4 regions of the Streptomyces sp. NPDC053542 genome follow, and region 4 is predicted to be linked to each of the others. Evidence: riboswitches for the same ligand, from Rfam matches in the RefSeq annotation. Region 4 holds a riboswitch; each other region holds the start of a gene.
The links. A riboswitch is a leader RNA that binds a small molecule or an ion and turns the genes downstream of it on or off. The one in region 4 is predicted to bind thiamine pyrophosphate.

Region 1 (7,091 bases), on a different contig from region 4:
CAACGCCAACCTCGGCGAGAAGATCGTCCTGGACCGCTTCGCGCAGTTCACCGACGGCTTCGTGCTGGCGTACATGCACCGCACCATGCCCGACCTGCCCCCGCAGATCGGCGTCCTCGTCGAGCTCGACAAGGAGAACGCCGAGGTCGCCAAGGGCATCGCGCAGCACATCGCCGCCTTCGCGCCGAAGTACCTGTCCCGCGAGGACGTCCCGGCCGAGGTCGTCGAGGCCGAGCGCCGCGTCGCCGAGGAGACCACGCGTGCGGAGGGCAAGCCCGAGGCTGCCCTGCCGAAGATCGTCGAGGGTCGCCTCAACGGCTTCTTCAAGGACGCGACGCTGCTCGGCCAGCCGTACGCGCTCGACAACAAGAAGTCCGTCGAGAAGGTCCTCCAGGAGGCCGGTGTCACCCTGAAGCGCTTCGCGCGCATCAAGGTCGGCATCTGAGCTTGAGCCGAAGCCCTGCCGTCGGGCCACGGCCTTCGGGACCGAGGGCCTGTCGCAGGGCAGCGAATGACCCGCGGCCCCGCTAGGGTCGTACGCAGTCGGCCGCTCACCGGCCGACCGCAGATGTGACGAGGAGGCCATTGCCGTACAGGGATCTGACCAGACCCCCGGCAATGGCCTTCTTCGTATGTGCACGAGGAGAGCGCAATGAATCACGGTGCCGACGGCGCGGACAAAGCCCCCGAAACCCGCAAAAAGGGGAAGGGGCGCTTCCTGCTGAAGCTTTCAGGGGAGGCGTTCGCCGGCGGCGGGGGACTGGGTGTCGACCCCGATGTCGTGCACGCCATGGCCCGTGAGATCGCCGCTGTGGTCCGCGAGGGCTACGAGATCGCCATCGTGATCGGCGGCGGCAACTTCTTCCGCGGCGCCGAGCTGCAGCAGCGTGGCATGGACCGGGCCCGCAGCGACTACATGGGCATGCTCGGCACGGTCATGAACTGCCTGGCCCTCCAGGACTTCCTGGAGAAGGAGGGCATCGACTGCCGCGTGCAGACCGCCATCACCATGGGCCAGGTCGCCGAGCCGTACATCCCGCTGCGCGCCATCCGTCACCTGGAGAAGGACCGCGTCGTCATCTTCGGTGCGGGCATGGGCATGCCGTACTTCTCCACCGACACCACCGCGGCCCAGCGCGCCCTGGAGATCGACGCCCAGGCCATGCTCATGGGCAAGAACGGGGTCGACGGCGTCTACGACTCCGACCCCAAGAAGAACCCCGACGCGGTGAAGTTCGACGCGCTCGAGTACGGCGAGGTCATCACCCGCGACCTGAAGGTCGCCGATGCCACCGCCATCACGCTGTGCCGCGACAACAAGCTCCCGATCCTCGTCTTCGAGCTGCTCGCAGAGGGCAATATCGCGCGCGCCGTGAAGGGTGAGAAGATCGGCACGCTCGTCAGCGATCAGGGCACCCGGGCCTGACGGCCCGCACCGCCGCGGATCCGTACGGGCAGCACGTGTTCGTACGGCCGTACGGAGAGCACGTCCGTACGCGCCGTGCGGACGGTATCCCCGTACGCGCGGCAACTCCCGGCCGTGGGAAGAGCACGGCACGGGGATGGACAACCGCCTGCCGGTCGGACACCGTGCAGGAGAAGACGCGCGCAGGGGCGAGGCTCTGCTTCTTACGATTAAGACCAGGAGCAAGTGGTGATCGAAGAGACCCTCCTCGAGGCCGAGGAGAAGATGGAGAAGGCCGTCGTGGTCGCCAAGGAGGACTTCGCCGCGATCCGCACCGGGCGTGCGCACCCGGCGATGTTCAACAAGATCGTGGCGGAGTACTACGGTGCCTTGACGCCGATCAACCAGCTGGCGTCGTTCTCGGTGCCCGAGCCGCGGATGGCCGTGGTGACCCCGTTCGACAAGAGCGCGCTGCGCAACATCGAGCAGGCCATCCGCGACTCCGACCTCGGCGTCAACCCGAGCAACGACGGCAACATCATTCGCGTGAACTTCCCCGAGCTCACCGAAGAGCGCCGCAAGGAGTTCATCAAGGTCGCCAAGAACAAGGCCGAGGACGCCAAGATCTCCATCCGGAGCGTCCGCCGCAAGGCCAAGGAGACCCTCGACAAGCTCGTCAAGGACAAGGAGTCCGGCGAGGACGAGGTGCGCCGCGCCGAGAAGGAGCTCGACGACACCACCGCGAAGTACGTCGCGCAGGTGGACGAGCTGCTCAAGCACAAGGAATCCGAGCTGCTCGAGGTGTGATGAACGAGTCATCCTGGGGGGCCCGGCCCTCGCCCTCGGCGGGCGGGACCCCACCCGGCGCCGGCCCATGGGCAGCCGGCGCGGGACCGACCCCCGGCTACGGCTGGGAGGGGCCCCCGGCCCCGTCGGCGGGTCCCGTGCACGACCGGGCCGCGGCAGCGCAGACTCGGCCCATGCCCACCGTGCCCGACGCAGGCGGAGACCAGGACGACCACCGGGACGATCGGGGGGCCGCTCGGCTGAGTGGCCCCCTCTTCCGCGATGACCACCCCCAGGAACCCATGCCCACATCCCCGCCGGCACCGGACGACAGCCCCTCTTCGGACAAGCCGGCGAAGAAGAGCGCGGGCCGCAATCTGCGGGCCGCCATAGGGGTGGGCATTGGCCTCGGCGCGGTCATTGTGCTCTCGCTGTTCGTCTACAAGCCCGTCTTCGTGGGCGTCATCGCGGTCGCCGTGGTCGTCGGGCTGTGGGAGCTGACCTCCCGCCTCGCGGAGCGCAAGGACATCCGCGTACCGCTCGTACCGCTGGCGGTAGGCGGTACGGCCATGGTGGTCGCCGGGTACGTACGCGGGGCCGAGGGCGCCTGGGTGGCGATGGCGCTCACCGCGCTCGCCGTCCTGGTCTGGCGGATGACCGAGGCTCCCGACCATTACCTCCGGGACGTCACGGCCGGCGTCTTCGCGGCGTTCTACGTGCCGTTCCTCGCGACCTTCGTCGCCCTGATGCTCGCGGCGGACGCGGACGGTCCGTACCGGGTCCTCACCTTCCTGCTGCTCACGGTCGTCAGCGACACCGGCGCGTACGCCGTCGGCTGGCGCTTCGGCAAGCACAAGCTCGCCCCCCGCATCAGCCCCGGCAAGACCCGCGAGGGCCTGGTCGGCGCGGTGACCTTCGCCATGACGGCGGGCGCGCTGTGCATGGAGTTCCTCATCGAGAACGGCGCGTGGTGGCAGGGCCTGCTCCTGGGCCTTGCGGTCGCCGCCAGCGCCACCCTCGGCGACCTCGGCGAGTCCATGATCAAGCGCGACCTCGGAATCAAGGACATGGGCACGCTCCTGCCCGGCCACGGCGGGATCATGGACCGGCTGGATTCGCTGCTGCCGACGGCGCCGGTGGTGTGGCTCCTGTTCGTGATCTTCGTAGGCACCGGCTGACCAGCCCTTACGCCGCCACCCGCGCTTCTCGAGGGCCCGCCGTCCTGCAGCAGGACGGCGGGCCCTCGCGTGGGCACCTGTCGGCCCGCGGCCGCACTACACGGTGAGCGGGACCGGGTGGACCTCGTCGGCCCGGTGGCCGGCGCGTTCGTGGACGCGCTGGACCGCGTCGGCCGAGGGCGCCTCGGAGAGGCAGTAGACCGTGCCGGACTGCGGGTCCGCCCATGCCTTCTCGAAGTGGACGCCCTCGTCCTTCTCAATGGCGAGGTCGGCCTGGTGGGCCTGCTTCAGCTGGTCGGCCGTGATGCCCTTCATCTCGTGGTGGACATCCATGAACTGGGGCATGGTGGTGCGCCTCCTTCCGACGTGCGCGCCCCGACGGCGACGCCGCCGAGCGCGCTTGCCAGCTCCGTCCCCTCCATCGTCTGCCCGTAGGACCGCGGCGGCGACCGGACGGCCCATGGCCGCAGCTGGCGAGGTGACGGCCCCCACCCCGCTCTCCGCAGGGCAGCGCCCGATGATCTGCCACACTGGATGGACCATGCCTGCACCTGGAGAACTTACTTTTGTCGCGCCGCGCGGGGCCAAGAAGCCGCCGCGGCATCTTGCCGATCTTTCGCCTGCCGAGCGCAAGGAGGCCGTGGCGGCGATCGGTGAGAAGCCGTTCCGCGCCAAGCAGCTCTCGCAGCACTACTTCGCGCGGTACGCGCACGACCCGGAGCAGTGGACGGACATTCCGGCCGCGGCGCGGGAGAAGCTGGCGGCCGAGATGCTGCCGGAGCTGATGAGCGTGGTGCGGCACATCTCGTGCGACGACGACCAGACCCGTAAGACGCTGTGGAAGCTGTTCGACGGGACGCTGGTCGAGTCGGTGCTCATGCGGTACCCGGACCGGGTGACCATGTGCATCTCCTCGCAGGCCGGCTGCGGGATGAACTGCCCGTTTTGTGCGACGGGGCAGGCGGGGCTGGACCGGAACCTGTCGACCGCCGAGATCGTCCATCAGATTGTTGATGGGATGCGGGCGCTCCGGGATGGCGAGATTCCTGGTGGGCCGGCGCGGCTGTCGAACATCGTTTTTATGGGCATGGGCGAGCCGCTCGCGAACTACAACCGGGTCACGGGGGCGATCCGGCGGCTGACGGACCCCGAGCCGGACGGGCTGGGGCTGTCGCAGCGGGGGATCACCGTGTCCACGGTGGGGCTGGTGCCGGCGATGCTGCGCTTCGCCGACGAGGGCTTCAAGTGCCGGCTGGCGGTTTCGCTGCACGCGCCGGACGACGAGCTGCGGGACACGCTCGTGCCGGTGAACACGCGGTGGAAGGTGCGCGAGGTACTGGACGCGGCCTGGACGTACGCGGAGAAGTCCGGGCGCCGGATCTCCATCGAGTACGCGCTGATCAGGGACATCAACGACCAGGCGTGGCGCGGGGACCTGCTCGGGAAGCTGCTCAAGGGGAAGCGGGTGCATGTGAACCTGATTCCGCTGAACCCCACGCCCGGCTCGAAGTGGACCGCCTCGCGGCCCGAGGACGAGAAGGCGTTCGTCGAGGCGATCGCGGCGCACGGCGTGCCGGTGACCGTGCGGGACACCCGCGGCCAGGAGATCGACGGGGCCTGCGGCCAGCTCGCGGCGTCCGAGCGCTGATACCGTAACGTTCGAACATCTCCACACAGACACCATCCGACAGGGGAGCGCCACAGCGCTGAGAGTGCGGCAGGCCGTCGTGACGACGCCGCCGCAGACCCTTGAACCTCGCCCGGGTCATTCCGGGTAGGAAGTTCGGTCTCCTCATGCTGTTGCGCCCTGCCCGCGGCGCCGGTCGTGCCGGCCGCCGCGGGCAGGGCCGCGTCTCTTCCTGGCCAGCCAGGAGGACTGAAGAACGGTGACCACCGGCAGAAGAAGAACCGCAGCGCTCGGCCTCGCGGTGACGCTGGGCGCCCTGACGCTCGCCGCCTGCGGCGGCTCCGGCGGCGACAAGGCGGCGGACGCCAAGACCGTCAAGCTCGTCAGCCACGACTCGTTCGCGGCCTCGAAGTCCGTACTGAAGGAGTTCGAGAAGGAGAGCGGCTACAAGGTCCAGCTCGTCAAGGGCGGCGACGCGGGCAAGGCCGTCAACCAGGCGATCCTGACCAAGGACAACCCGCAGGGCGACGTCTTCTGGGGCATCGACAACACGCTGCTCTCGCGCGGCCTGGACGCGGACCTGTTCACGCCGTACAAGGCCAAGGGCCTGGCGGGCGTGGACGAGAAGCTGCAGCTGGACAAGGCGAAGCACCGCGTCACGCCGGTCGACTACGGCGACACCTGCGTCAACTACGACAAGGCGTACTTCGCGAAGCACAGGATCGCGCCGCCGAAGAACTTCGCGGACCTGCTCAAGCCGCAGTACAAGAACCTGCTGGTCACGGAGAACTCCGCGACCTCTTCGCCGGGTCTCGCCTTCCAGCTCGGCACCATCGCCCAGTACGGCAAGGGGGGTTGGCAGGACTACTGGAAGAAGCTCAAGGCCAACGGCGTCGAGGTCGTCGACGGCTGGGAGCAGGCGTACTACGAGCGGTTCTCGGGCGCGGCCGGCAGCAAGGGCGACAAGCCGCTGGTCGTCTCGTACGCCTCCAGCCCGCCCGCCGAGGTCATGGCGAAGAAGCCGGCCCCCAAGGAGGCGCCCACCGGCGTCGCGACCGGCACCTGCTTCCGGCAGACCGAGTTCGCCGGGCTGCTGAAGGGCGCCGCGAACGAGAAGGGCGGCAAGGCGCTGCTGGACTTCCTGATCAGCAAGAAGTTCCAGGAGGACATGCCGCTGCAGATGTTCGTGAACCCGGCGGTCAAGGACGCGAAGCTGCCCGAGCTGTTCACCAAGTACGGGCAGACGATCGACGACCCGAAGACGGTGGCGCCGGCGGAGATCGCGGCCAACCGTGAACAGTGGATCAAGCAGTGGTCCTCGCTCGTCCTGAAGTAGACCGAGCGGAGCCCGGCGGCGGGCCGGTGCGGGGCGGCGACGCGCCCCGCCCGGGCCGCCGGGCCACGGCGGCCCGGCTCGGGCTCATGGCCCTGCCGCTCGCCTTCTTCGCGCTGTTCTTCGCCTACCCCGTCGCGGCGATCGTCGGCCGCGGCCTGCGGGCGGGCGGCAGCTGGCAGCTCGGTCGGATCGGCGAGGTCGTCGGCGATCCGGATCTGCTGCACGTCCTGTGGTTCACCCTCTGGCAGGCGGCGGCATCCACGGCGCTCACGCTGCTGATCGCGCTCCCCGGCGCGTACGTCTTCGCGCGTTTCGAATTCCCCGGAAAGAGGCTGCTGCGGGCGGTCGTCACCGTCCCGTTCGTGCTGCCCACCGTCGTCGTCGGCTCCGCCTTCCTGGCCCTCGTCGGCCGCGGCGGCCTGCTCGACGACCTGTGGGGCGTACGGCTGGACACCTCGGTCTGGGCGATCCTGCTCGCGCACGTCTTCTTCAACTACGCGGTGGTCGTCCGCACCGTGGGCGGGCTCTGGAGCGCGCTGGACCCGCGCCAGGAGGAGGCCGCGCGCGTCCTCGGGGCCGGACGGTTCGCGGCCTGGCGGCGGGTGACGCTGCCCGCGCTGGCGCCCGCGGTGGCTGCCGCCGCGCTGATGGTCTTCCTCTTCACCTTCACCTCCTTCGGGATCGTGCAGATCCTCGGGGGGCCGCGCTTCGCCACCCTCGAAGTGGAGATCTACCGGCAGACCGCCGACTTCCTGGACC
Region 2 (7,091 bases), on a different contig from region 4:
GCCCGCACGGCACTTGTCCACGAAGTGCCGGATGTCGGTGTCCCAGTCGGTGGAGCGCGGGTGCATCTCGGGGAAGGCCGCGACGCCCACGCAGAAGTCGCCGGACTCCTTGATCAGCCGGACCAGGTCGGCGGCGTACGCGATGCCCTCGGGGTGGCGCACCCACTCGCCCATCGGGTCGCCGGGCGGGTCGCCGCGCAGCGCGAGCATGTTGCGGATACCGGCGTCGGCGTACTGGCCGATGATGTTGCGCAGGTCCGCGATGGAGTGGTTGACCGCGGTCAGGTGCGCGACCGGGGTGAGCGTGGTGTCCGTGGCGATCCGCTCGGTGGCCCGGACGGTGCCCTCACGGGAGGTGCCGCCGGCGCCGTAGGTCACCGACACGAAGGTCGGGGCCACGGCCTCGATGCGGCGAATGGCCTTCCACAGGGTCCGCTCGCCCTTCTCGGTCTTCGGGGCGGCGAACTCGAACGAATAGGACCGCTTGCCCTCAGCAAGCAGTTCGCGCACCGTACGCGCGCGGTCAGTCCTGGTGGAAGCAGTACCTAGGGCCATACCGGCAGGTTAACCACCGGCCAGGCAGGCCCCCAACCATGCCCGGCACTATGACCCGGTTTGCCGGGTTCCTGTTCACCAGTCGGACACTTCACGTCAGACCGCTGATCATCGGCCCGAGGCGCCGCGACCCGCTGTACGCAGGGCATCACACGGCGTGCGCCGCTGCGTCACGCCTCGTACGCGCGGATCCGCTTCGCCAGCTCGGCCGCCGCCGCGCCGGGGTCGGACGCCTCGGTGAGCGCGCGCACCACCACGACCCGGCGGGCGCCCGCCTCCAGCACCTCGTCCAGATTGCCCGCGTCGATCCCGCCGATCGCGAACCAGGGGCGGTCGGGGCGCTGCGCCGCGGCGTACCGCACGAGGTCCAGGCCCGGGGCGTGCCGGCCCGGCTTGGTCGGGGTGGGCCAGCAGGGGCCCGTGCAGAAGTAGTCCACGCCCGGCTCGGCGAGGGCGGCGTCCACCTCTGCCTCGGCGTGCGTGGACCGGCCTATCAGGACGTCCTCGCCGAGGATGGCGCGCGCCGCGGGGACCGGCAGGTCGCCCTGTCCGAGATGGAGCACGTCGGAGCCGATGGCGTGCGCGACGTCGGCGCGGTCGTTGACCGCGAGGAGCTTGCCGTGCCGCCGGCAGGCGTCCGCGAAGACCTCCAGGTGCGCCAGCTCCTCGCCGGCCTCCATGCCCTTGTCGCGCAGCTGCACGATGTCCACGCCCGAGGAGAGCACCGCGTCCAGGAACTGCGGCAGGTCGCCCTGCTCCTTGCGGGCTCCCGTGCAGAGGTAGAGGCGGGCGTCGGACAGGGCTTGTCGTGCGGTGCTCATCGGGTCTTCCCCCAGACGGGGCGTACGGACCGGGCCGGCCGGTCCGTACGCCTTCGGTTGCGGCGGTGGTGGCGGGTGTGTCAGACGGCGAGCGCCTGTGCCCGGCGCTTCACCTCCGTGCCGCGATTCTCGCGCAGCGCCTGCGCGGGCGTCCCCGGCAGGCTCTCATCCGCGGTGAACAGCCACTCCAGCATCTCTTCGTCGGTGAAGCCGTCGTCCCGGAGGAGCGTGAGCGTCCCCACCAGGCCCTTGACGACCTTGCCTTCCTTGATGAACTCGGCCGGCACATGGAGGGCCCTGTTCTCACCGCGGCGCACCGCGATCAGCTGGCCCTCCTTGACCAGCTGCCGGACTCGCGTCACCTCGACGCCGAATTCCTCGGCGATGTCGGGGAGGGTGAGCCAGGCGGAAACCAGTCCATCGATCTTTGCGTCAATCTCGGTCACACCCCAAGCGTGCCATCCCCCACTGACAGTCGGTAGCCGGGCATCGCCATCAGTGCACACCACCAGCCACAGCCGGTGGCCGCGCTGCTGCTAAACCGCCTGCACCGCAGCCGATTTCAGCGGCACCGAGGCGTCCGCCGCGGCCGTCCGGTCCAGCAGCGCGCTCCGCTCGATGAGCTTGCGTCCCTGCGCCAGATCGCGCGGCCGCCCCACGGCCAGCAGCGCCACCAGCGCGCCCTCCCGCAGCCACAGCGCCGTCCAGGCCGTGCTCGCCGGGTCGCCGCGCCAGACCAGCTCGTCGGCGACGCCGTGGTACCCGGCGCACTGCACGAACCGGCCGAACTGCTCCGACCAGAAATAGGGCACCGGGTCGTACACCGTGCCCTCCGCCTCGCACCGCGCGATGTTCGTCGCGACCGTGCGCGGCCCCTGAAGGGCGTTGTCCCAGTGGTGCACGAGGAGCCGGCGGCCGTAGCGCGCGGACGGGAAGGAGGCGCAGTCGCCGACCGCGTAGACATCGGGCACCGAGGTGCGCAGCCGCTCGTCGGCCCGTACGGAGCGGTCCTCGCACAGCTCGACACCGGAGCCGGCCAGCCAGTCCGTGGCACAGCGCGAGCCGATGCCGATGACCACGGCGTCCGCGGGCAGCGACGTGCCGTCGGCGAGCAGGACGGCGCCTTCCTGTACGGCGGCGACGCGGGTACCGGTACGGAGCGTGGCGCCCGCGTCGGCGTACCAGCGGGCCATGTGGGCGGCGACCTCTTCGGGCAGCGCGCCGGCCAGCGGGCGGTCGGCGGCCTCCACGACGGTGACCTCGCAGCCGGTCTCGCGGGCCGCGGTGGCGAACTCCGCGCCGATCCAGCCCGCACCGACCACCACGACGCGCTGCTGCGCGGCCAGTACCGGGCGCAGCCGCTCGGCGTCGTCCAGGGTGCGCAGCACGTGCACACCCGGTACGCCCTCGCTGCCCGGGAGGGTCATCGCCTCCGCCCCGGTGGCGATGACCAGCCGGTCGTAGTGCACCGGGCCGGTCTCGGTCAGCACCTCATGGGCGTCGGCGTCGAGTCCGGTGACGGCCCTGCCGAGCTCCAGCTCGATCGCCAGGGAGGCGAAGTCGACGTCGAAGGCCGAGCCGTCCGCCTTGCCGAGCAGCACCGCCTTGGAGAGCGGCGGCCGGTCGTAGGGCGGGTGCGGTTCGGCGCCGAGCAGGGTGATCGTGCCGCGCCAGCCCTGTTCGCGCAGGGCAACGGCGGTCTGCACGCCCGCCATCCCCGCGCCGGCGATGACGACGCGGCGCGAGCGGTCGGGGGTCCGCGAGTACTTGCTCTGCTGGCTCACTCGATCACTCTAGGACGCACCCCCTGGCCGGACTCAGCACCGCGCGACGAGATCTCTGACACAGGGTCACGCTCCGGCCGCGCAGAGCACCCTTACCGTGCGTCGGTCACGCGTACTACTCTGACGGCACTTGTACTCGCGGGAGCCCGGACGCACCGGGCTGAGAGGGAGGCTGCGGCGGCCTCCGACCGTACGAACCTGATCCGGGTCATGCCGGCGAAGGGAGGGGCTGGAAGCCCATGCATCCACCTGCACGTACACCGGCGGAGACAGCTGCCGGGCGGCCCGACGCGGTGATCGTCGGGGGCGGTCTCATGGGGCTCGTGACGGCCTGGCGGGCGGCCCAGCGGGGCCTGCGCACCGCCGTCGTGGACCCCGAGCCGGGCGGCGGCGCGGCGCGCGTCGCGGCCGGCATGCTGGCCGCCGTCACGGAGCTGCACTACGGCGAGGAAACGCTCCTGGGGCTGAATCTCGACTCCGCTGCGCGCTATCCGGCGTTCGCCGCCGAGCTGGCCGAGGCGAGCGGCCAGGATCTGGGGCACCGGCGGTGCGGCACGCTCGCCGTGGCCCTGGACGCCGACGACCGCGCCCATCTGCGGGAGCTGCATGCGCTGCAGCGCCGCTGCGGCCTGGAATCGGAATGGCTGACCGGCCGCGAGTGCCGGAAGCTCGAACCGATGCTCGCGCCGGGCGTGCGCGGCGGGCTGCGGGTGGACGGTGACCACCAGATCGACCCGCGACGGCTCGCCACGGCCCTTCTGGCGGCCTGCGAGCGGGCCGGGGTGGAGTTCGTACGGGAGCGGGCCGGGCGGCTGACCGTGGCCGGGGACCGGGCCACCGGCATCGAGCTGGCGGACGGCACGGCGCTGCCGGCCGGGCAGGTCGTGCTGGCGGCGGGCAGCTTCAGCGGGCGGCTGGCCGGGGTGCCCGAGCACGTACGGCCGCCGGTCCGGCCGGTCAAGGGCCAGGTGCTGCGGCTGAGGATTCCCGCCGCGTACGGCCCGTTCCTCTCCCGCACCGTGCGCGCCGTGGTGCGCGGCGGACCGCTCTACCTGGTGCCGCGCGAGAACGGCGACATGGTCGTCGGCGCCACCAGCGAGGAGCTGGGCTGGGACACCACGGTGACCGCGGGCGGCGTCTACGAGCTGCTGCGCGACGCGCACGAGCTGGTGCCGGGCATCACCGAGCTGCCGCTGACCGAGACGATCGCCGGGCTGCGCCCCGGGTCGCCCGACAACGCGCCGCTGCTGGGCCCCACCGCGCTGCCCGGCCTCCTGCTCGCCACGGGCCACTTCCGCAACGGTGTGCTGCTCACCCCGGTGACCGGCGACGTCATGGCCCACGCGCTGACCACCGGCGCGCTGCCCGAGGAGGCGCGGCCCTTCACGCCGCTGCGCTTCGGGCCCGCGGCCGCCTCTTCCCCCGTTCCGGCGCCGCAGCGCGCCGTACTTCAGGAGCAGACCGCATGACCGCCTCGAAGGCACCCGATCCCGCCGCCCCCGTTGCCGCGCCCGTGACCGTCTCCGTGAACGGCGAGCCGCGCGAGATCCCCGGCGGCCTGCCGCTCGACCGGCTGGTGGCCACGCTGACGACCGCCGCCAGCGGGGTCGCCGCCGCCGTCAACGAAGAGGTCGTCCCGCGCAGCCAGTGGGCGGCGACCCCACTGGGCGACGGGGACCGCGTCGAAGTTCTCACCGCAGTCCAGGGAGGCTGATCCGTACAGATGGCCGATACGTACACCATCGAGGAGACGGCCGCCCCTGAGGCGGCGCCGAGCGCGGCCCCCGAAGCCGACCCGCTCGTCATCGCCGGTACCGCCTTCCGGTCCCGGCTGATCATGGGGACCGGCGGCGCGCCGAGCCTGGACATCATGGAGCGCGCGCTGCTGGCCTCCGGTACGGAGCTGACCACCGTGGCGATGCGGCGGCTGGACCCGACCGTGCAGGGCTCGGTGCTCTCCGTACTGAACAGACACGGAATCCGTACGCTGCCGAACACCGCGGGCTGCTACACCGCGGGCGAGGCGGTGCTCACCGCCCGACTGGCCCGGGAGGCGCTCGGCACGGACTGGGTGAAGCTCGAGGTCGTCGCCGACGAGCGGACCCTGCTGCCGGACCCGGTGGAGCTGCTGGACGCGGCCGAGACGCTGGTCGACGACGGGTTCACGGTCCTGCCGTACACCAACGACGACCCGGTGCTCGCGCGGAAGCTGGAGGACGTGGGCTGTGCGGCGATCATGCCGCTGGGCTCCCCCATCGGCTCCGGGCTCGGCATCCGCAACCCGCACAACTTCCAGCTGATCACCGAGCGGGCCGGGGTGCCGGTCATCCTGGACGCCGGCGCCGGCACGGCCTCGGACGCCGCGCTGGCCATGGAGCTGGGCTGCGCCGCCGTGATGCTGGCCTCGGCGGTCACCAGGGCGCAGGAGCCGGTCCTGATGGCGCACGCCATGCGGCACGCGGTCGAGGCGGGGCGGCTGGCCCACCGCGCGGGCCGCATCCCGCGCCGCCACTTCGCCGAGGCGTCCTCGCCCGCGGCAGGAATGGCCGAGCTGGACCCGGAGCGGCCCGCCTTCTGAGGCTTTCGGCCAGGGGCGCCGGAAGGCCCGCCACCGGCGCCCCGAACCGCTCCGACCTGCGGTTAGTACCCCTCCGCCGGTCACCGTTCGGCCGCAGTCCGGCCCGTACGGCACGGAGGGCATGAGGGCGGTGGACAGCTGCTCGTAGACTCGTCTGCCGTGGATACCACCCTTCAGGACCCCCTGGTCGGACAGCTGCTCGACGGCCGCTACCGCGTCCAGGCGCGCATCGCCACCGGCGGGATGGCGACGGTCTACCGCGCCGTCGACACCCGGCTGGACCGCGTGCTCGCCCTGAAGGTGATGCACCCGTCCCTGGCCGCCGACGCCTCCTTCGTCGAGCGCTTCATCCGGGAGGCGAAGTCGGTGGCCCGGCTGTCGCACCCGAACGTCGTCGGCGTGTTCGACCAGGGCACCGACGGCACGTACGTGTACCTCGCCATGGAGTACGTCGCGGGCTGCACCCTGAGGGACGTGCTGCGCGAGCGCGGCGCCCTGCAGCCGCGCGCCGCGCTGGACATCCTGGAGCCGATCCTGGCGGCGCTGGGCTCGGCGCACCGGGCGGGCATGGTGCACCGCGACATGAAGCCGGAGAACGTGCTGATCGGGGACGACGGCCGGGTCAAGGTCGCCGACTTCGGCCTGGTCCGCGCGGTCGACACGAATACGACGGCCACCACCGGCACGGTGCTGGGCACCGTCTCCTACCTGGCGCCCGAGCAGATCGAGGACGGCAGCGCGGACACCCGCGCGGACGTCTACGCCTGTGGCGTGGCGCTCTACGAGATGCTCACCGGCAGCAAGCCGCACGGCGGCGGCACCCCGGCCCAAGTGCTCTACCAGCACCTCCACGAGGACGTGCCGGCGCCGTCCGCGCTCGTACCGGGGCTGCCGCCCGAGCTGGACGACCTGGTCGTCGAGGCCACCGCGCGCAACCCCGAGGTGCGCCCGCAGGACGCGGTCACGCTGCTCGCGCTGGCCCGTAATGCGCGCGCCGCGCTTACGGACGAGCAGCTGGACGCGGTGCCGCCGCAGGCGAAGGCCGCGACCGGGCCGGCCGGCGCCGAGGACCGTACGAGCGTGATCCAGCGCGCGGCCGCGGTACAGCTCTCGCTCCCCGGGACGGCCGACGCCGCCGACGACGCGGCGGGCCACACCGCCCGCCTCGAGGTGCCGCCGGCCACTAACGAGAAGACGGACCGGCTGCCCACAGGGGCACGGCGCGCGGAGACCGCCCGGGCGCCGCGCCGCAGGACGCTCGTCGTCGTTCTTGCGCTGCTGGCCGCGCTGCTCGTGGGCACCGGCGTCTGGTACGTCACCACCGGCCAGTTCACGACCGTGCCGGCGGTGCTG
Region 3 (7,091 bases), on a different contig from region 4:
GGTGAGCCGGTCGACCGGACGCCGGTTGGGGCGGGCAGGCATCCGGGACGTGGCCGCCGCAGCCGGTGTCTCCATCACGACTGTCTCCGACGCGCTCAACGGCAAGGGCCGGCTTCCGGACGCCACCCGTCGCCACGTCCGCGAGGTCGCCGACCGGTTGGGCTACCGCCCGTCCGCCGCCGCCCGCACGCTCCGTACCGGGAAGTCCGGCCTGATCGGGCTGACCGTCACCACGTACGGGGATGAACCTTTCACCTTCACCGAGTTCGCGTACTTCGCGGAGATGGCGCGCGCCGCCACCTCCGCCGCGCTGGCCCGCGGCTATGCCCTGGTCATCCTCCCCGCGACCTCCCGTCACGACGTCTGGTCCAACGTCGCGCTGGACGGCACGGTCGTCATCGACCCGGCCGACGGCGATCCCGTCGTCACCGAGCTCGTCCGGCACGGCATCCCCGTCGTCTCCGACGGCCGTCCCGGCGGCACCCTCCCCGTCACCGGCTGGGTCGACAACGACCACGAGGCAGCCGTCATGGGCCTTCTGGAGCACCTCGCCGACGCCGGCGCCCGCCGCATCGGCCTCCTCACGGGCACCACCACCGACACCTACACCCGCCTGTCCACGACCGCGTACCTCCGCTGGTGCGAGCGGGTCGGCCAGGACCCGGTGTACGAGTCCTACCCGGCGCACGACCCGTGCGCGGGCGCCGTCGCCGCCGACCGGCTGCTCGCCCGTCCGGACCGCCCGGACGCCGTCTACGGCCTCTTCGACCCGAACGGCACCGATCTGCTCGCCGCCGCCCGCCGGTACGGCCTCCGGGTCCCCGACGACCTCTTGCTGGTGTGCTGCAGCGAGTCCACGGTCTACGCCACGACCGAGCCGCCCATCACGACCCTCTCGCTCAAGCCCCGGCGCATCGGCACCGCCGTCGTCCAGCTGCTCATCGACGCCATCGAGGGGCTCGACAGCGGACGCCCGGTCGAGCAGGTAATACCGACCGACCTGATCGTGCGCACCTCCTCCCAACGGAGGTCTCCACGTACGACGGTCAGCCCACCGCGCGGACCGTCCGGCGACTGAGCGTTCCGCCGGGCGGCCACGGCCGCGCGGGGAAAAACGGGGCGAAGCCGGGAGAAAACAGCAGGGAATGCCGGGCTCCGAACGATTGACCACCCCCGGGTGCGTCACAACCTGCGAGCGGCGTTCCTATGATGGGCGCACGACACCACGGACCGCCGTCGACCAGGCAAGGTCCGCGAGGTGCACGGCGGCGCGACGGTGGAGGGGTCGATGACTCAGGGGGCCGGTCTGGGACCCATGGTGCGGACCATGGCAGCACAACCTCCTGCGCCCGTTCCTCCTGGAACTCCCGGGGCCGCACCGGACGGTCCTCCCCAGGGTGCGTACGCCGCCGATGACCCGTACGCACCGCAGGAGGGATACGTCCCGCAGGACGGATACGGCCTGCAGGCCGGCCAGGCACTGCAGGGCGTGCCCGCTCCCCAGGAGCGCCTCAACCCCGAGGTCCGCGTGCGGACCAGGGCCCGGCCGTACGCGCGCCTCACCTACGGCACCGGCCCGCAGGGCACGCTCCCGCAGGACGAGCTGCCCGCCGACTACACCCCCACCGAGCGCGACATCCCCGTCGTCGGCCCGGACGGCACCCCTGCCGCATACACCGACACGCTCGTCGACCAGCCCGCCGTCGACCTCCAGCAGGTCGGCGAGGGCGAGGGCGGCGGCCCGCTGTACGTCGTCGGTGACGTGCACGGTTACTACGACGAGCTGCGCGCGGCGCTGTTCGCCGAGGGGCTGATCGACGCCGAGGGCCACTGGGCGGCCGGCAACACCCGGCTGTGGTTCCTCGGCGACTTCACCGACCGCGGCCCCGACGGCATCGGCGTCATCGACCTGGTCATGCAGCTGTCCGCCGAGGCCGCCGCGGCCGGCGGCTACTGCAAGGCGCTGATGGGCAACCACGAGCTGCTCCTGCTCGGCGCCAAGCGGTTCGGCGACACCCCCGTGCAGTCCGGCGCCGGCACCGCCTCCTTCCAGGCCGCCTGGCTGCTCAACGGCGGCCAGAAGACCGACATGGACCGCCTCCAGGACCACCACCTGCAGTGGATGGCCCGGCTGGACGCCGTCACGCAGGAGGACGGCCACCTCCTCCTGCACTCCGACACCACCGCGTACCTCGACTACGGCGACTCCATCGAGGCCGTCAACGACGCCGTCCACGAGGTCCTCACCCGCAGCGACGCCAACGAGGTCTGGGACCTCTTCCGCAAGCTCACCAAGCGCTTCGCGTTCCGCGACGAGTCCGGGCCGCAGGCGGTGCGCGAGCTGCTCGCCACGTACGGCGGCGAGCGCATCGTCCATGGCCACAGCCCCATCCCGTACCTCCTCGGCGAGGTCGGCACCGAGGACGGCGAGGGCGAGGACACCGTCGTCGAAGAGCCGCACGTGTACGCCGACGGGCTCGCGGTCGCCATGGACGGCGGCGTCACGATGGCCGGAAAGCTGCTCGTCGTCCAACTTCCCCTGACTGTCTGACCCGTATCGGGGCAGGGGTACCGCAGGCCGGCGGTGGGACGTGCCGGGCGGCCGGGGAGGGCTTGTCACGGGCGGAGCGAATTTCCGAAATCCTCTGTCCCGCCGTGCTGGAGGCGCTCTACCATCGGTCTATCCGTAGCAGGCTCTCCTCCGTTTCCCGCCAACTGCCCGGCCCACGCCGGCCCGTACGGCCCTACGGAGCATCGGGGGATGCACATGAACAGCGCTCCGCACCTGCTGAACGAGGACCGCGAGGAATTCCGGCGGGCCCTCGACGAGGCACTGCGCACCGTGGCAGACCGCCCGGATTTCGCCACGACGGGCATGCGCCTCAACACCGAGCAGCTGCGCACCATGGCGCTCAGCGCCACGACCGCCATCGCCGCGTGCGCGACGGCCGAGTACCAGCATTACGTCGCGCTCCGCGCGGAGTTGCGCGCGCCCGCCTCCGCGCGCCCGGCCACGGCCGGTACCGAAGCGGGCGAGGGCGGCGGTGAGGGCGCGGGTGCCGCCGGCGTCGGCTTCGCCACGGTGGGCGAGGTCGCCGAGGCCACCGGCGCCGGACTGGCCGCCATGGTCACGGTCCTCGCGCCCGTGCTGGCCGGCATCGCCGCGGTCCTCTTCCTCCTCATCGGCTACGTCCTGCACACCGTCGACCCCGACGAGACCCTGGCGCAGCCGCTGATCAGCGTCGGCTGGGTCTTCGCGGCCCTGACCGCGGCGACGATCCTCATCGCGATGGGCGGACTGGTGATCACCGCGCTCCGCAACGGCGCCACGTCCCTGCGCGCCGCCCACCCCACGGAACTGGCCCAGGAGGTCGAACGGGCGAAAGCCCGCTGGCTCCAGGCCCTCCGGGAACGGGGCCTGGAGCCCTTCCTGCTGGAAGCGCTGACGGCCCCGGAGCCGCCTCCCGAGCCGGACGTCCGGAAAGGCGAGAAAGGCCCGACGGTCCCCGCGAGTACCGTCGTGCCCGCCGAGCCGTCGGCCACGGGCAGCCCTGCCACCGTCCAGGAACACGCACCGGACACGGCCGGCGCGGGCGAGGCGACCGGGCCCGCGTCCGCGGACGGGCAGTCGCCTCCGGCCGCCGAAGCCGCCGGACGCTTCGTGGCGCACCGCTCCCCGGACAGCGGCCGGATGCCCACCCTCGGCTACACCCACCCGCGCTTCTCGGGTCCCGAGGGCGACCACCGCGCCACCACCCGGCCCCGGTTCACGAGCCCGGACTTCACGAGCCCGGACTACGGCGGCCCGGACCACCAGCCGGAGTGATGCCCGCACGACGAGGAGGCCCCGGAATCACCGGAGCCTCCTCGTCGTGCGTTCAGGTCGTGCCGGCGGTCAGTCCGCGATCGGCAGGTACACCCGGTTGCCCGCTGCCGCGAACTCCTTGGACTTCTCGGCCATGCCGGCCTCGGGGTCCACGGCCAGGTCGCCGCCGTGTTCGCGGCGGATGTCCTGGGAGATCTTCATGGAGCAGAACTTCGGGCCGCACATGGAGCAGAAGTGTGCCGTCTTGGCCGGCTCGGCCGGGAGCGTCTCGTCGTGGAAGGCGCGGGCCGTGTCGGGGTCGAGGGCCAGGTTGAACTGGTCCTCCCAGCGGAACTCGAAGCGGGCGTCGGAGAGGGCGTCGTCCCACTCCTGGGCGCCCGGGTGCCCCTTGGCCAGGTCCGCCGCGTGGGCCGCGATCTTGTACGTGATGACGCCGGTCTTCACGTCGTCGCGGTCCGGCAGGCCCAGGTGCTCCTTGGGCGTGACGTAGCAGAGCATCGCCGTGCCCCACCAGGCGATCATCGCGGCGCCGATACCGGACGTGATGTGGTCGTAGGCGGGCGCGATGTCGGTGGTGAGCGGGCCGAGCGTGTAGAACGGCGCCTCCTCGCAGATCTCCTGCTGGAGGTCGATGTTCTCCTTGATCTTGTGCATCGGGACGTGGCCCGGGCCCTCGATCATGGTCTGCACGCCGTGCGCCTTGGCGATCGTGTTCAGCTCGCCGAGCGTCTTCAGCTCCGCGAACTGCGCCTCGTCGTTGGCGTCGGCGATGGAGCCCGGGCGCAGCCCGTCACCGAGGGAGAAGGTGACGTCGTACGACGCGAGGATGTCGCAGAGCTCTTCGAAGTTCTCGTAGAGGAAGGACTCCTTGTGGTGCGCCAGACACCACGCCGCCATGATCGAGCCGCCGCGGGAGACGATGCCGGTCTTGCGGCGGGCGGTGAGCGGGACGTACCGCAGGAGCACGCCGGCGTGGACCGTCATGTAGTCGACGCCCTGCTCGGCCTGCTCGATGACGGTGTCCTTGTAGATCTCCCAGGTGAGCTCCTCGGCCTTGCCGTCGACCTTCTCCAGAGCCTGGTAGAGGGGGACGGTGCCGATCGGGACGGGGGAGTTGCGCAGGACCCACTCGCGGGTGGTGTGGATGTTGCGGCCGGTGGAGAGGTCCATGACCGTGTCGGCGCCCCAGCGGGTCGCCCAGGTCATCTTCTCCACCTCCTCCTCGATGGAGGAGGTCACCGCGGAGTTGCCGATGTTGGCGTTGACCTTCACCAGGAAGTTCTTGCCGATGATCATCGGCTCGATCTCCGGGTGGTTGACGTTCGCCGGCAGCACCGCGCGGCCCGCCGCGATTTCGTCCCGCACGAACTCGGGGCTGCAGTTCTCGCGGATCGCGACGTACTCCATCTCCGCGGTGATCTCGCCGCGCTGCGCGTACGCGAGCTGGGTGACGGCGCCGTCCCGGCCGCGGCGCGGCTGCCGGGGCCGGCCCGGGAAGACCGCGTCGAGGTTCTTCAGGCCGCCACGCGGCGAGGTGTGCTTGAGGCCGTCGTCCTCAGGACGCATCGGCCGGCCCGCGTACTCCTCGGTGTCGCCGCGGGCGATGATCCAGTTCTCCCGCAGCGGCGCGAGGCCGCGGCGGACGTCGGTTTCGATGTTGGGGTCGGTGTACGGCCCTGACGTGTCGTAAAGCGTCACGTGCTCGCCGTTGGTGAGGTGCACTCGCCGGACCGGGACCCGGAGGTCCGGGCGCGTTCCGGAGACATAGCCCTTGTGCCAGCCGATCTGCTCGGTGGCAGCCTGAGCGTCCGCGCCCTGGCCGTTTTCAGGCGTGCGTGCATCCTGCAGAGTCATTGAGACCCACTCCCTACGCCGGCATTACCCGGTAACAGGTTCGGCGGTCGACGCAGCTCTTTCCGTGTCGGCGTTTCACGTGAAACACCGCCGGTACGGAATCAGCGCCCTCTCAGCCCGGTGCTCCGAGCTCCCGCGATTGCAAAGGTGCCACCACGGTAGCGGCCGGAGCCGCGTGGTGAACAGGGGGCCCGGTGAGTTGTTGGATGATCGGGCGGTGACCCGCAACGAGCCCGAGCCCCAGCCGCACCCTCATCCGCATGCGCATGCGCACGGCCACAGTCATGGCCACGGCCCCGCCGCGCCCGTCTCCCGCCATCTGCGCAAGGTCATCGCCGCGGTACTGATCCCGTTCGCCCTGGCGGTGGGCGTCGGGCTCATCGCGCTCTGGCCCGGCGGCGCGCCCGCGCACAAGCCGACGGGGGTCGGGTTCGACCAGGAGACCCAGTCCGCGCGGGTCGTCCGGCTGACGAAGGTGGACTGCGCGGACGTCAACGCGCAGCAACAGCAGCAGATGCAGCAGCAACAGCCGCCGACAGGACCCGGCGGCGGCGCCCAGCAGCAGGCGCGGAGCTGTGAGCAGGCCACCATCGAGGTCACCAGCGGCAAGGACACGGGGCACCGCTTCAAGACCGTGGTGACGCCGGACGCCTCGCGCCGCTACACCGAGGGCCAGGACGTCGTGGTGGCGTACGCGCCCAAGGCACCCCGGGACCTGCAGTACTCGGTCACCGACGTGGACCGCACCTTCCCGATGTGGGTACTGGCCGCGGTGTTCGCGCTGGCGGTAGTGGTCGTCGGGCGGCTGCGCGGGGTACTGGCGCTGGTCGCGCTGGCGGCGAGCTTCGCCGTCCTCACGCTGTTCATCCTGCCGGCCATCCTGCAGGGCTCGAATCCGCTGCTGGTGGCGGTGGTCGGAGGCAGCGCGATCATGCTCATCGCGCTGTACATGTGCCACGGCCTGACGGCCCGTACATCGGTCGCGGTGCTCGGCACGCTGGCGTCCCTGCTGCTGATCGGGCTGCTGGGATCGGTCTTCATCGGCTGGGCGCAGCTGACGGGCAACACGGACGACCAGACGGGACTGGTGCACAGCCTCTACCCGGGCATCGAGATCCGCGGTCTGCTGCTCGCGGGGATCATCATCGGGTCGCTGGGCGTGCTGGACGACGTGACCGTGACCCAGACGGCGGCCGTGTGGGAGCTGCGGGACGCCGATCCGACGGCGAGCCGGCGGCAGATCTACGGGGCGGCGATGCGGATCGGGCGGGACCACATCGCCTCGGTGGTGAACACGCTGGTACTGGCGTACGCGGGCGCCGCGCTCCCGCTGCTCCTGCTGTTCTCCATCGCGCGCAGCAGTGTCGGCACGGTCGCCACCAGCGAGGTGGTGGCCGAGGAGATCATCCGG
Region 4 (7,091 bases):
GTACGCGTGGGCCCGCGCCATGGTCGGGCGGCACGCCACGACGCTGGTGGTGGCGGCCCGCTTCCTGCCCGGCGGCCGGGTGGCGTCCGCACTGTCCACCGGCAGCCTGCGGTTCCCGCTGCGCCGCTTCGTCCTGCTGGACGCGGCCGGCGCCACGCTGTGGGCGGTCACCAGCACCGCCATCGGTTACGTCGGTGGCGCGGCCTTCGCCGAGGAGCCGCTCAACGGACTGCTGCTGGCGTTCGCGCTGGCGCTGGTGATCGTGGGCGTACTGGAGGGAGCCCGCAGGCTGACGGCCCGTCGGGGGCGGAGCAGGGTGGTGGCAGCCGACAGCGGCTCTCAGGCGGCCCGGCCCCACGCCTCCGCGTAAGCGCGCGCCGCCGTACGGGGGTCGGCGGCCGCGCAGATGCCCGAGACGACCGCGCCGCCCGCCGCGCCCGCGGCCCGCAGCGGCGCCATGTCCGCCACCGTCACCCCGCCGATCGCCACCGCCGGGAGCGGCGTGGGCGGCGCCAGCCGGGCGAAGCCCTCGATGCCCAGCTCCGGCGGCGCGTCCGCCTTGGTACGGGTGGCGTGCAGGGCGCCGATGCCGACGTAGTCGACCCGGGCCGGCTCCTTGGTGGCGGCCCGCAGCTCGTCCTCCGTCGCGGCGCTCAGCCCGATCACCGCGTCCGGTCCGGTCAGCGCGCGGACGGCGGCCACCGGAAGGTCGGACTGGCCGATGTGCACCCCGGTCACCCGCGCGCCGGCCGCGCGCGCCGCCAGGTACACATCCACCCGGTCGTTGACGAACAGCGCGACGTGCTCGGGCAGTACGGCGGAGATCCGCAGCACGGAGTCGAGGAAGTCCCGGGCCGTCCCGTCCTTCTCCCGCACCTGGACCGCCGTGACCCCGCCGGCCACCGCCTCGGCGACCGTGCCGGGCACGTCCCGGCCGCACGCGGCGGCCTGCGCCGCGTCGGTGACCAGGTAGACGGAGAGATCCAGCGGGGCGGGCAGGCCCGGATTGCCGTGCACGCCCACGGGATTCACGCCCACGAGATGGCCGCCCGCTTGTCGAGCGTCTCCTCGTCGAGGCCGTACAGCGCGTCCAGGAAGGCCACCGCGAAGCTGCCGGGCCCGCCGCTGCGCTCGGCCGCGACCTCGGCGGCCACGGTGTAGACCGTCACGGCGGCGACCGCGGCGGCGAGCCGGTCACCGTCCGGGGACGGGACTGACGAAGGCAACGACGGGGCGGGCGGGGCGAAGGCCGCCAGTACCGCGCCGAGCGCGCAGCCGCCGCCGGTCACCCGGGTCAGCAGCGGGTCCCCGTTGGCGACCCGTACCGTCCGCTCGCCGTCCGTGAGCAGGTCGACCGGCCCGGAGACCGCGACCACGGCGCCCGTGGCGCGGGCCAGCGTGCGCGCGGCCGCGGCCGCCGACTCGACCTCGTCCGTCGCGTCCACGCCGCGCCCGCCGCCTCCGGTCCCGGCCAGCGCGATGATCTCGGAGGCATTGCCGCGCACGACGGATGGGCCCTGCGCGGAGAGCCGGCGCGCCAGCGCGGTCCGTACGGGCAGCGAGCCGATCGCCACCGGGTCCAGCACCCACGGTGTCCCGGCCCGGGCCGCCGACGCCACCGCCTCGGTCATGGCCGCACGCTGCTCGGCGTGCGGTGTGCCCAGGTTGACCAGCACCCCGGAGGCGGCCGCGGCGAACGGGCCGGCCTCCTCGTGGATGTCCACCATGGCCGGGGCGGCGCCCAGCGCGAGCAGGACGTTGGCCGTGAAGTTCGAAACGACCTGGTTGGTGAGGCACTGCACCAGTGGTGTTTCATGGCGTACGCGGATGAGCGCTTGCCGGGCCGTGGCAAGCAGGTCGTCGGCCGGACGCGTCATAGGGGCATTCCTCTGTGACATCCCTTCGCTGGTGCGAACCAGATCAGGTTCGACGGGTGTGATCTCAGCCCTTGAGATGGGCACCCCGTGTCTCGTGTGCCCACCATGCTACCCGCAACTCGTTCCCGAACCGGAACCCCAACCCCTGGATGACCCATGACCCTCGAGCGTCCTGTGTTCGACGGGCGGATGCCCGCCGGCGCCGGTGACCTGTCCGTCGAAGGGCACGGCATCGGCCCCGTGCCCGAGAACAACCGCTACGGCCGCCCCGGCCGCCTGTTCACCGTGTGGTTCGCGCCCAACCTGACCATGACCGGGGTGTTCACCGGCACCGTGGGCATCGCCCTCGGGCTCGACTTCTGGACCGCGTTCGCCGCGATGGCGCTCGGCACGCTGCTCGGCGCTGCGCCGTCCGCGTACCTCGGTACGTGGGGCAGCCTCACCGGCACCGGACAGCTGCCGCTCTCCCGGCTCGCCTTCGGCCGCGGCGTCGTGCTGCCCGGCGTCCTGCAGTGGCTCTCCTCCATCGCCTGGGACGCGCTGATCGGCCTGTTCGGCGGCGACGCGCTGGCCCGGCTGCTGGGCTGGCCCTTCTGGCTGGGCGCACTCACCGTGCTCGTCCTCCAGGGTGTCGTCGGCGTCCTCGGGTACGAGGCCATCCACCGCCTCCAGAGCGTGATGACCTTCGTGCTGGGCGCGGCCTTCCTCGCGCTCAGCGTCAAGCTGCTCAACGGTGTCCCGCTGCCGTCCGCCGCCACCGCACACGGCGCCGACCGGGCCGGCGCGTTCCTGCTCACCACCGCCGTCGCGCTGAGCCTGGCGATCTCCTGGGCCCCGTACGCCTCGGACTTCAGCCGCTACCTGCCGCGCTCGGCGTCCCGGCCGCGGATGTTCTGGTACACGCTGCTCGGCATGACCGCCTCCTACCTCTGGGTGCAGACGCTCGGCCTGTGGGCCGCGGGCCTGTTCACCGAGCAGACGGCAGCGGGCGTGCAGAAGCTGCTCGGCGGCGGTGCGCTCGGCGCCTTCGGCCTGCTGGCCATTGCCGCGTCCGCGGTGTGCAGCAACGCCATGAACGACTACAGCGGTTCGCTGGCCCTCCAGACGGCCGGGGTCCGCATCCCCCGCCCGCTCGCCGCCGCCGTGGCCGCCGTGCTCGGCTTCCTGCTGGTGCTGTGGATGCACGCCGCCGACACCACGGCCCGCTTCCAGAACGTGCTGCTCTTCGTCGGCTACTGGATCCCCGGCTTCATCGGCATCGTCGCGATCGACTGGCTCGCCCGCGCCCGGGCCCGTGGCGGCGAGCCGGTGGACGTGCACGCGGAGTTCGCCCGTCCGCAGCCCTGGTGGCCGGCGGTCCTCGCCTTCGTCGCGGCCTTCGCCGTCGCGGTCCCGTTCATGGACACGACCCTGTACGTCGGGCCGGTCGCCGAGGCCCTGCACGGCGCGGACCTGGCGTACTTCGTGGCCTTCGCGGTCTCGGTCGTGGTGTACGCGCCGCTGCGGCTGCGGAGCCGTCGGGTCTGAGCCGTCAGGTCTGAGCCGTCAGGTCCGAGTCGTCAGGTCCGAGGGGGAGCGGCTAGCGCGCGAGGGAGCTGCGCGTGAGGGCTTCCAGCACGCGGCGGGTCTTGGTCTCCTGTTCGAGGTCGGGCTCCAGGCCGAGGCTCCGGACGAGAGTGTGCAGCGACGCCTGGACGACCTCGGCCCCTTCCGGGTCGACCCGTTCGGAGACCTCGAACCACTCCAGGCCGTGGGCGTCAAGTGCCCAGTGTTCCAAGGCGAGTTCGTGATGGCTCAGGCGTACGCCGCGCCACCGCACGGCGTGTACGGGGCCGAGCACGCGCAGCGCCCGGAAGTCGACGGCCACGTCGGCGCACTCGGCGAGGAACTCCTGCTGCCGGCGGGAGAAGGCGGTGAGCGGCGGCCGGGCGCCCGAGGTCACGGCGTCGACGGTCGACCGTCCGCAGTCGGTTGTCAACGAGGCGGCGAGAACCTCGTTCTCGGTGGACCAGTCGCTCTCGATCCGCAGCTCGTCCGGGCCGTCCTTGCGGAAGCGCAGCCACCGCGGACCGATCCGGGCCCGGCGGCAGGGCCGCAGCTTGACCGTGGAGTCCCCGCCCCCGCGCCGCTCCCCGTCACCACGCTGGTCCCCGTCACCGTGCCGGTCCCCGCCGTCGTGCCGGCCCGCGCCGTGCCGGTCGCTCTCGGCGCGCAGCCGCAGGATCACACCGCCGTCCAGCAGCGGGAGGGCCCCCGATTCCCCGCTGCCGGACGGCAGTTCGCAGAAGTGGACGCGACGCCGGGTTCCCCCATCACCCGGCGCCAGCGCCTCGGCGGCCGCGGCCGCCCGCGCGGCGGAGAACGTCACCTTGATCTCGACCGAGTCGAGCCGCGGTTCGGCCTCTGTTGACTCAGGCATCAGGTGTTCCCCCTTGTTCCGCCACCTGCGCGAGACACCAGTGAAGCCGCCCGCGACCGCCGGGCGCTTCCGGGAAATCCCCATAGCGGGCGGGGCCGTCGCGCCTTTCACGGCCCGCGCCGCGAGAGGCATCATGGGGGCAGCGGCACAGGGCCGGACGCGGCGGCGATTCGGGGCACGGCGCGTGCGGCCGTCCAGGGGGCGGACATGGGTGGGGGACCTCCGGTACGGGACAACTGGCCCACGGCATACGGGACTTCGTGCGGCCTGGTGGGGCGGGAGCGGGAGCGCGGGCTGATCGACGACCTGCTCGTCGCGGGCGCGGACTGCGGCGCGGCGCTGCTGCTGTGGGGCGAACCGGGCATCGGCAAGACGGCGCTGCTCGACTACGCGGCGGAACGCGCAGCGGCGCGGGGCCGCGCCGAGGCTCGGAGCCGCGCCGCCGCCGGCCATACCGCGCACACCCTGCACGACCCGCCCACCCCGTACATCCTCCGCGCCCGCGGCGTCGAGACGGAGACCGTCCTGCCGTTCGCCACGCTGGCCGACCTCCTGATGCCCCATTCCTCCCGTTTCAGGGATCTCCCGGGGGTACAGCGCGAGGCGCTCGAAGCGTGCCTGGCGCTGTCCGGGCGGCCGCTGGACAACCCGTACGCGGCCTGCATGGGCGCGCTGAACGTCCTGGTCGCCATGGGGGAGCAGCGCCCGGTCGTCGTCCTCGTCGACGACCTGCACTGGGTGGACCCCTCCTCGCAGCGCACCCTCCTCTTCATCGCACGGCGGCTGACCTGCGCCCGCGTCGCGCTCGCTCTCACCTCGCGGGAGGACCACGGCGAGGCGACCGCGCGGCGCAGCGTCCCCACCGTCGAGATCACCGGACTGTCCGCCGCCGAGTGCGCCGCGCTGGTACGGGAAGCGGGGCTGCGCATCGCCCCGTCCGTCCTGGCCGAGCTCGTGACCATCAGCGGCGGCAACCCGCTGGCGCTGCTGGAGATCGCCACCGGCCTGACGCCGCATCAGGCGCGCGGCGAGCAGCCGCTGGCAGGCCCGCCGTCCCTCGGCCGCCACCTGGAACGCGCCTGGGCGGCCCGGCTGGACGGCCTCCCGGCCGCCACCCGCCAGGCCCTCGTCGTGCTCGCCGCCGACCGGTCCACCGAGCCGGCCACCCTGAGCAAGGCCCTGACCGCCGACGGCCTGGACCTGGCGGACCTCGGCCCCGCCGAGGAGCACGGCCTGGTCGTGACCACCGCCGACGGCCTGGACTTCCGCCACCCCATCCTGCGCCCCCTGGTGCTCGGCCGGGCGCCGCTGGCCCAGCGGCTGGCCGCCTTCCACGCGCTCGCCGAGGTGACCACCGGGCCGTTGCGCGCCTGGTACCGGGCGGCCGCGAGCCCCGGCCCCGACGAGGCGGCCGCCGCCGACCTGGCAGCGGCCGCGCAGGAAGCCCGGCGGCGCAGCGCGTTCGAGGAGTCCGCGCTGGCCTGGCGGCGCGCCGCCGCGCTGACCCCGGAGCGCGCCACCCGCGCCGAGCGGCTGCGGCAGGCCGCCGGCGACGCCTTCATCGGCGGTTCCCCGTCCGGCCCGCAGTGGTGCGAGGAGGCGCTGCGGACCACCACCGACCCCGCCGTACGGGCCGACATCGAGCTGCTGCTCGGCCGGATGTACACCTGGAACGGCGACCCGGCGCGCGCGTACGGCCTGCTGGTCGACGCCGCCGACGCGATCCGCGCCCGCGACCCGGCCCGGGCCTGCGTCCTGTACGCCGACGCGGTGGTGCCGGCCCGGATGGACGGCCATGTCACCGACGCGGTACGCATCGCCGAGGTCTCCCTGAGCCTGGCCTCGCCCACCGGGCCCGAACGCTGGATCGGCCTGACCATGCTGGGCGCCGCCCTGGTACTGGCCGGGGAGGTGGCGAAGGGCGCCGCCATGCTGGAGGCCGCCGACGGCCACTGCACCGGCGACCCGGTACGCAATCAGCAGCTCTACGCGCTGGCCGGGCAGGCGTGGAGCCGTGCCGAGCAACTGGACCGCAGCAGGCGGCTGTTGAACACCGCGATCGACTCGGCCCGCCGGCAGAGCGCTCCCGGTGTGCTGCCCTTCACCCTCACCATCCGCAGCGAGCTGGAGACCCGGGTCGGCCGGTGGACGCCCGCGTACGGGGACGCGACCGAGGCGCTGCGCTGGGCGGCGGAGCTGGGGCAGCTCACCTGCGTCGGATACGCGTTGTACTGCCTGGCGCGGCTGGACGCGCTGCGCGGGGACCGGGTGCGCTGCGAGGAGCGGGTGGCGCGGGCCCGGCGGGAGGCCGGTCCGTGCGGCATCGGCTGCCTGGAGCTGTACTTGACGGCGGCGGTGGGGCTGGCGGCGCTCGCGCACGGCGACCACGAGACGGCCGCCGACCAGCTGGAGCAGACCTTCGCGCACGCGGTGGCGCAGGGGATGCGGAATCCGGAGGCCGTACCGTTCGCCGCCGACCTCGCCGAGGCGCACATGCGGGCCGGGCGGCACGGGCGGGCCGCCGAGGTCACGGACTGGCTGGAGGGCCGGGCCCGGGAGACGGGGCTGGCGTCGGCGGAGGCGGCCGCGGCCCGCTGCCGTGGCCTGCTGGCGGAGTCCTGGGAGGAGGCCGAGGCGCACTTCGGCGCGGCGCTCAGGGCGCACGACCGCACCAACGGGCCGTTCGAGCGCGCCCGTACGCTGCTGTGCCGGGCCGAGATGTCCCGGCGGCTGCGCCGCCCGGCCGCCGCCCGGTCCCCGCTGACCTCGGCGCTGGCCGTCTTCGAGTCGCTGGG

Region 1: linked by a shared signal. The riboswitch ahead of ACIGXO_RS08335 (thiamine ABC transporter substrate binding subunit) and the one ahead of thiM (hydroxyethylthiazole kinase) in region 4 are both predicted to bind thiamine pyrophosphate.
Region 2: linked by a shared signal. The riboswitch ahead of thiO (glycine oxidase ThiO) and the one ahead of thiM (hydroxyethylthiazole kinase) in region 4 are both predicted to bind thiamine pyrophosphate.
Region 3: linked by a shared signal. The riboswitch ahead of thiC (phosphomethylpyrimidine synthase ThiC) and the one ahead of thiM (hydroxyethylthiazole kinase) in region 4 are both predicted to bind thiamine pyrophosphate.

What each region holds. Positions count from the first base shown of each region.
Region 1 is NZ_JBITXL010000003.1:88,989-96,079, reverse strand. Features, by position in the region: gene tsf (translation elongation factor Ts) at 1-445, shown strand, start outside; gene pyrH (UMP kinase) at 653-1,426, shown strand; gene frr (ribosome recycling factor) at 1,655-2,212, shown strand; gene ACIGXO_RS08350 (phosphatidate cytidylyltransferase) at 2,212-3,369, shown strand; gene ACIGXO_RS08345 (SCO4226 family nickel-binding protein) at 3,466-3,714, opposite strand; gene rlmN (23S rRNA (adenine(2503)-C(2))-methyltransferase RlmN) at 3,911-5,017, shown strand; TPP riboswitch at 5,049-5,168, shown strand; gene ACIGXO_RS08335 (thiamine ABC transporter substrate binding subunit) at 5,256-6,332, shown strand; gene ACIGXO_RS08330 (ABC transporter permease) at 6,308-7,091, shown strand, end outside.
Region 2 is NZ_JBITXL010000004.1:86,358-93,448, reverse strand. Features, by position in the region: gene metF (methylenetetrahydrofolate reductase [NAD(P)H]) at 1-555, opposite strand, end outside; gene thiE (thiamine phosphate synthase) at 726-1,376, opposite strand; gene ACIGXO_RS12110 (Rv2175c family DNA-binding protein) at 1,457-1,822, opposite strand; gene ACIGXO_RS12105 (NAD(P)/FAD-dependent oxidoreductase) at 1,913-3,091, opposite strand; TPP riboswitch at 3,289-3,402, shown strand; gene thiO (glycine oxidase ThiO) at 3,400-4,629, shown strand; gene thiS (sulfur carrier protein ThiS) at 4,626-4,874, shown strand; gene ACIGXO_RS12090 (thiazole synthase) at 4,884-5,738, shown strand; gene pknB (Stk1 family PASTA domain-containing Ser/Thr kinase) at 5,898-7,091, shown strand, end outside.
Region 3 is NZ_JBITXL010000005.1:293,912-301,002, reverse strand. Features, by position in the region: gene ACIGXO_RS16285 (LacI family DNA-binding transcriptional regulator) at 1-1,078, shown strand, start outside; gene ACIGXO_RS16280 (metallophosphoesterase) at 1,328-2,551, shown strand; gene ACIGXO_RS16275 (hypothetical protein) at 2,762-3,826, shown strand; gene thiC (phosphomethylpyrimidine synthase ThiC) at 3,896-5,680, opposite strand; TPP riboswitch at 5,674-5,827, opposite strand; gene ACIGXO_RS16265 (YibE/F family protein) at 5,898-7,091, shown strand, end outside.
Region 4 is NZ_JBITXL010000010.1:146,047-153,137, reverse strand. Features, by position in the region: gene ACIGXO_RS26820 (DedA family protein) at 1-370, shown strand, start outside; gene thiE (thiamine phosphate synthase) at 340-1,032, opposite strand; gene thiM (hydroxyethylthiazole kinase) at 1,029-1,877, opposite strand; TPP riboswitch at 1,881-1,975, opposite strand; gene ACIGXO_RS26805 (purine-cytosine permease family protein) at 2,034-3,404, shown strand; gene ACIGXO_RS26800 (hypothetical protein) at 3,457-4,296, opposite strand; gene ACIGXO_RS26795 (AAA family ATPase) at 4,504-7,091, shown strand, end outside.